One region of the Lactobacillus gallinarum genome, then DNA from elsewhere that is predicted to be linked to it. Evidence: a T-box and tRNA genes for the amino acid it is inferred to sense, from the RefSeq annotation. Region 1 holds a T-box; the other holds one or more tRNA genes.

Region 1 (3,429 bases):
TTAACTCGGGCTGATCAAGTGCAAGCAAAAGTGGCAAGGAATAAACACCGGTAGCTAAATCTTCTAAAGTAGGCTTATTGAGTTTGTCGCTGCCTGTGTAGTCTAATAAATCATCTACAATTTGAAATGCGATTCCTAGATTTTCTCCAAAATTGGCTAAAGCTTCACTTTCTTCGGCATTCCCACCCGCAAAATGTGCACCTTCTTCAGCTGCTAAACGGAAGAGGGCGGCGGTTTTACCTTTGATATCGTTTAGATAATCCGTAAAGGTCTGCTCTAAGTTAAAGCGTTCAGCCATTTGACCGAGTTCTCCATTTAAAATATGGCTCATAGTTTGCGCGTTGCGCACCAGATACTCGTGTTCTGCAGTTGTATCCAGCATTAAATCAAAAAAGTTGGTGAATAATAAATCACCAGCGTACACAGCGACATCTTTGCCAAACTCTGCTTGAATGCTGATATTGCCTCTACGCAGATCAGAATCATCGATGATATCATCATGAATCAAAGTTGCCATATGCAAAATTTCGATAGATGAAGCTAAATTAATAGTTTGTTGATTAACTTTTCCGACTACATGTGCTGCTAATAATAAAAGGCTGGGGCGCAGATATTTGCCACCGTTGTCGGCCATTGTTAATAAAGCAGTCTGTAAACTCTGATGAGGAGTTTGAATGGTGTGCTGAATCAAAGCATCGACTTCAGCTAATTCATCAGCAATAAGTGGATATTTTTTCCAAGGCTTAAAATTTTTCATAAATCGTTTCCTTAAACTAATAAAATTATTATCGTTTAATTGATTTGTTCAAATAGTTACATTACTTATTATTACGCAGATTGTGAATCTAACCAACAAAAAAACTAGTGAAAATTAAATTCACTAGTCTTTTTGTTTATTTTCGCGATTTTTCTAACATTTTTGGTTCAATGTAAAAGTGGTATAAGAATGAATAACCAAGTAAAACAAAGGTAATTCCTTCAATCCAACCTCCAAAGACATCAGATGGATAATGCACATGGACGAATATTCTTGTGTAGCCGATCAAGATCGGGAACAACGCCCAAATGATAATTAATAGAGTTTTCCAGAATTTGCTTTTAATTAATAAAATTGTCAAGATAATTAAAACTCCAAATAATGCGGCACTACCAACTGAGTGACCTGATGGAAAACTGTAGCCATCGGCATAAACTAAATGGTGAACGGTTGGACGTTGGCGCTCAACTGCGTGTTTGATAATCCAGTTATAACCGTTGGCACAGATCATGACGCCTGCTGTGAACCAAGCATAAGCATATTGTTTAAACGTAATTAAAAGAATAAATAAGATAATTGTTTCTATCGTAATCGTGCTGGTATTGCCTAAATTGGTAAAAGTTTTTGCAAAAGCGACATTTGTCGGATTATTATTGCAGACAATGCTGATGACTGCATTGTCGAAACTGTGGATAAACGGTGAACCAGATGAAACAAGCATCGCCCACGCTGCGTAGATGACCACAAAGATTATCCCTGGAACCAGAGTATCTCTTGGTGGATTTTTTGTATTAATCAAAAAAAGTCTCCCCTTGTAATTTTTAGCATTTGTGGTAAATTATAATCATTATCTATAAGAAAATAAAGGTCAGGAAGTAGTAACAAGGATATTTTTTCAGAGAGAGACTGGTTGCTGTGAAGTCTTAGAATGGAATTGTGAACTTGTCCTGGTATTGAAACCTATCGTTGCCATCCGCGTTAAGGAGCGATTAAGGGTCACATTTTTGATGTGGAACTTAGGTGGTACCGCGATTATTTCGTCCTATGATTGATAGAATCATAGGACTTTTTTGTTAGAGAGGAAAAATATGTATAATCACAAAGTTGTCGAAAAGAAATGGCAAGATTATTGGGCAAAGCATGATACCTTCAAGACAGGTACAGATCCCAAGAAGAAAAATTATTATGCATTGGACATGTTCCCATTCCCATCTGGTAAGGGACTTCACGTAGGTCACCCAGAAGGATATACTGCAACCGATATTGTCTCACGTATGAAGCGTGCACAAGGCTATAATGTGCTTCACCCAATGGGTTGGGATGCATTTGGTCTTCCAACAGAACAATATGCTTTAAAGACTGGTGAAGATCCAGCAGTTGTTACTAAAAACAATATTGCCAACTTTAAGCGTCAACTTAACAAGTTAGGCTTTTCATACGACTGGGATCGTGAAATTACTACTAGTGATCCTAACTACTACAAGTGGACTCAATGGGTCTTTGAACAAATGTATAAGAAGGGCCTTGCTTATGAAGCTGAAGTTCCAGTTAACTGGTCACCAGACCTTGGTACTGTTGTAGCTAACGAAGAAGTTATTGATGGTAAAACTGAACGTGGTGGTTATCCAGTATACCGTCGTAATATGCGTCAATGGATGCTTAAAATGACCGCTTATGCAGATCGTCTTTTGGAAGACCTTGACGATTTGGATTGGCCAGAACCAGTTAAGGAAATGCAACGTAACTGGATTGGTCGTTCAGTTGGTGCACAAGTAACTTTCAAGATTAAAGACAGTGACAAGACTTTTGATATCTTTACTACCCGTCCTGATACCTTGTTTGGTTGTTCATACACTGTTCTTGCTCCAGAAAACAAGTTGGTGCAAGAAATTACTACTGACGGTCATAGAGACGAAGTTAATGCTTACATCAAGAAGATTGAATCTAAGTCAGACCTTGAAAGAACTGATTTAAACAAGGATAAGACCGGTGTATTTACTGGTGCTTACGCAATTAACCCAGTTAACGGCAAAGAAGTTCCAATTTGGATTTCTGACTACGTTTTAGCAAGTTACGGTACTGGTGCCGTAATGGCAGTTCCAGCTCACGATGATCGTGACTATGATTTTGCTAAAAAGTTTGATTTGCCAATTAATCAAGTACTTGAAGGTGGCAACTTATCTAAGGCTGCCTTCACTGAAGATGGTCCACACATTAACTCAGAATTCTTGAATGGTTTGAACATCAAGGATGCCAAGAAGAAGATGGTTGACTGGCTTGAAGAACACAACTGCGGTGAAAAGAAAGTTAACTACAAGCTTCGTGACTGGGACTTCAGTCGTCAACGTTACTGGGGTGAACCAATTCCAGTTATCCACTGGGAAGACGGTACTACTTCACTTGTTCCAGAGGATCAACTTCCACTTCGTTTACCACATGCAACTGATATCAAGCCATCCGGTACTCCAGAAAGTCCATTAGCTAACTTAACTGACTGGGTAAACGTAGTTGATGAAAATGGTCGAAAAGGTAAGCGTGAAACCAACACTATGCCTAACTGGGCTGGTTCAAGTTGGTACTACTTACGTTATGTTGATCCACACAATGATAAAGAATTAGCTGATTACGACTTATTGAAGCAATGGCTTCCAGTTGACCTTTACATCGGTGGT
Region 2 (3,429 bases), on a different contig from region 1:
GGTCGTAATTGGAGCGATTTTAGAAATTGTTTTAAGTTACGTGCTAGACCGTCCATATGGTGCGATGGGAGCAATGATCGCCATTTTAATTACTGAATTTGTTGTGTTGATACTTAGACTGTGGGTAGTACGCGATGGCTATCAATTTACATATGTCTTTCATGATGTGCCTAAATATATTGCAATTGCTTTGATTACCTTAGCTGCAGGGATGCTGATGCCTAACTTTATTTCATCTGCATTTTTCAATATGGCAGTTAAATCAATTATCATGCTCGTAATTTATTTGGGCTTGATGTTCCTGTTTAAGTTGGACTTTAACGAAGATATTGTTAAACTGCTCAAGAATTTCTTTAAACGAGGTTGAAAATGATACCAAAAATAATTCATTATGTTTGGGTAGGTCATAATCCTAAGTCAAAAATAATTAAAGAATGTATTGCGACCTGGAAGAAAAATCTGCCTGCTTATCAATTCATTGAATGGAATGAAGATAATTTTGACATGCATGAAAATAAATATATTGAGCAGGCCTATCAGGCTAAAAAATGGGCCTTTGTTTCTGACTATATTCGTGCACGGGCAATTTATGAGCAGGGTGGTATTTATTTGGATACCGATGTGCGCGTAATTGATGATCTAACTCCTTTGTTAAAGGATCAGGCTTTTATTGGCTTTGAGAACAAAGATTATCTCTCAGCCGCAATTTTTGGTGCAGAGAAAAAGCATCCCTTCATGCAAGATATTTTAGATTATTATCAAGATCGCAGTTTTGAATTCGATTCTCATAATCAAATGGCAGGAGTCAACAGCATTTCGGTTACTGACATCTTGATAGATAAATATGGTCTAAAAATTGGTAATAAAGAACAAATGCTTAAAGAGGGCATTCATGTTTATCCAGACGGCGTATTGTGCAATCCTTCCAAAGATTCCAAGTCTATCCATCTTTTTACAGGGACTTGGATGAACGGCAAGCATACTTTTAAGCATAAGATCGTAACGGATTTAAAACGTCATATCAATACTCCAAAACAGGCTGGGCGATATGCTAAATGGATTCGGTAGAATTACAAAATTTAATAGAGCAAATTTCTCTGCAATGTTTTAATAGACCATTTTTGCATCAGATAAAAATCAATCGCCGAATGACGACAACAGGTGGACGTTACCACCTTGATGATCATCATATTGAAATTAATGCGCATTTTTTAGCGCCACAATATCATGAATATTTGGTAGGCATTATTAAGCATGAATTGTGTCACTATCACTTGCATTTATTGCATCGTGGTTATCATCATCGCGATCGTGATTTTAAAATTTTGCTCCAAAAAGTAGGTGGCAGTCGCTATGCACCCGATATAGGCTTGCGTCGGCGTAAAAAATTTAATTATATTTATGTCTGTGAAAATTGCGGCTTGCATTATCCGCGTATGCGCCGAATTAATACTAGAAGGTATAGATGCGGTAAATGCAAGAGGCAGCTGCGTTTAGAGCAAAATTTTAAAGTTTCTAATAAATAAATTTAAATTATTTTCAATTTTCCCTTGCACATCTCTTAGATTTAGTCTATTATAGTTGATGTGCCGCGGGCGTGGCGGAATGGCAGACGCGCAAGACTAAGGATCTTGTGATCGCTTTAGATCGTGGAAGTTCGAGTCTTCTCGCCCGCACCAATTAAGAAGTCGCAGTGAGCGACTTCTTTTTTTTACACAAAAATAGGTTATACTTTACTTAATGAATTAAAGGAAATAAGTATTATGGCAAAAAAGCGTAAGTCAAGGATACCTAAAAGCGTAAAGACCGTTGTACGTGTGTTTATCATTTTGTTTATTTTGTTAGTGGCATATGTAGGTTTTCATTACTACAGAAGATATGCAATTCAATCTGAACAAATTAGACAAGCACAACTGCAGCGTGAACAAGAAGCCGCAAAATTATTACGGCAAAAGAAAGCATTTATTAAAAAGATTGGGCCGATTGCCCGTGAAGTAGATAAATCATACGATTTATTACCAAGTATTACTGTTGCCCAAGCTTGTCTTGAAAGTAATTACGGGCAAAGCGATTTATCACAAAAATATAATAATTTATTTGGAGTGAAGGGAACTAATCCTAATACTTCTGCGGTGATGACAACTAAGGAATATGTTAAGGGCAAGTGGATCACTGTTAAGGCACGCTTTCAAATTTATGATTCATATGAGGCATCGATTAGAGCCCATGCGCGTCTATTCCAAAATGGAACGACTTGGAATCATCAACAATATAAGCATGTCTTAGCTTCTAAAGACTATAAGACTCAGGCGAAGGCTTTGGTTACTGATGGCTACGCTACCGATCCTGATTATGCGGATAAATTGATTAATTTGATTGAACAATTTGATTTGGAAAAATATGATAAGTAAAAGTAAAGCAGCAAAATGAATGCTGCTTTTTTTGGTATAATATTCGAGTTGCATTAGTAAATTTATTTTTGTGAAGGGGACAATAATGAGCGAAAAATCTATCTTAGCCGGTTTGAATCCGCAACAGAAAAAAGCGGTTGAAACTACAGAAGGACCACTGTTGGTCGTTGCTGGGGCAGGTTCTGGTAAAACTTCTGTTTTAACTAGACGAATAGCCTACTTAGTTGAAGAAAATCAAGTTGCACCATGGAATATTTTAGCCATTACCTTCACCAATAAGGCGGCTAATGAAATGCGTGAGCGTGAACAAAAATTGCTAGGGCCAGCCGCTCAAAATATTTGGATGTCGACTTTCCACGCCCTTTGTGTTCGAATTTTGCGTAGAGACGCTGATAAGATTGGCTATAGTCATAACTTTTCTATTGCGGATTCTGCAGAACAATTGACTTTGGTAAAACATATTGAAAAGGATTTGAATATTAATCCTAAGATGTACGATCCACGTGGAATTTTGTCTGCTATTTCTAATGGAAAGAACGACTTGCTTGATCCTAAGGCTTTTGCTGCAAGTGCTAGTTCACCTTTTGATAAAATGGCAGCTAAGGTATATGAAGAATATCAAAGAAGACTGCGCCGTGATCAAATTATGGACTTTGACGATTTGATTATGCAGACTTTGGTTTTATTTAAAAAAGATCCAGATACTCTTCATTATTATCAAAATAAGTTCCGTTACATTTTGGTAGATGAATATCAGGATACTAACCAAGCTCAGTATGAACTCTGTCATGCATTAGCTGCACAATATAAAAATATTTGTGTAGTTGGGGATGCTGATCAGTCAATCTATGGCTGGCGTGGTGCTAACATGGAAAACATCATGAATTTTGAGCAAGATTACAAAACTGATGGAGTTAGAACTGTTAAGCTAGAACAGAATTACCGTTCAACTGGTCATATCTTATCAGCCGCAAACTCAGTGATTAAAAATAATCAGAACCGTAAGGCAAAGAATTTA

What was found. A T-box is a leader RNA that pairs with one kind of tRNA and senses whether it is charged. The one in region 1 lies ahead of leuS (leucine--tRNA ligase), so its partner is inferred to be a tRNA-Leu.
Region 2: it has a tRNA-Leu gene. The T-box ahead of leuS (leucine--tRNA ligase) is inferred to sense a tRNA for this amino acid. The anticodon was not compared.

The regions. Positions count from the first base shown of each region.
Region 1 is NZ_NFKZ01000025.1:4,583-8,011, forward strand. Features, by position in the region: gene B5E95_RS07885 (polyprenyl synthetase family protein) at 1-757, opposite strand, end outside; gene B5E95_RS07890 (phosphatase PAP2 family protein) at 894-1,556, opposite strand; T-box leader at 1,613-1,805, shown strand; gene leuS (leucine--tRNA ligase) at 1,846-3,429, shown strand, end outside.
Region 2 is NZ_NFKZ01000008.1:48,207-51,635, reverse strand. Features, by position in the region: gene B5E95_RS04745 (oligosaccharide flippase family protein) at 1-367, shown strand, start outside; gene B5E95_RS04740 (glycosyltransferase family 32 protein) at 370-1,068, shown strand; gene B5E95_RS04735 (SprT family protein) at 1,056-1,526, shown strand; tRNA gene B5E95_RS04730 (tRNA-Leu) at 1,592-1,679, shown strand; gene B5E95_RS04725 (glycoside hydrolase family 73 protein) at 1,764-2,411, shown strand; gene pcrA (DNA helicase PcrA) at 2,497-3,429, shown strand, end outside.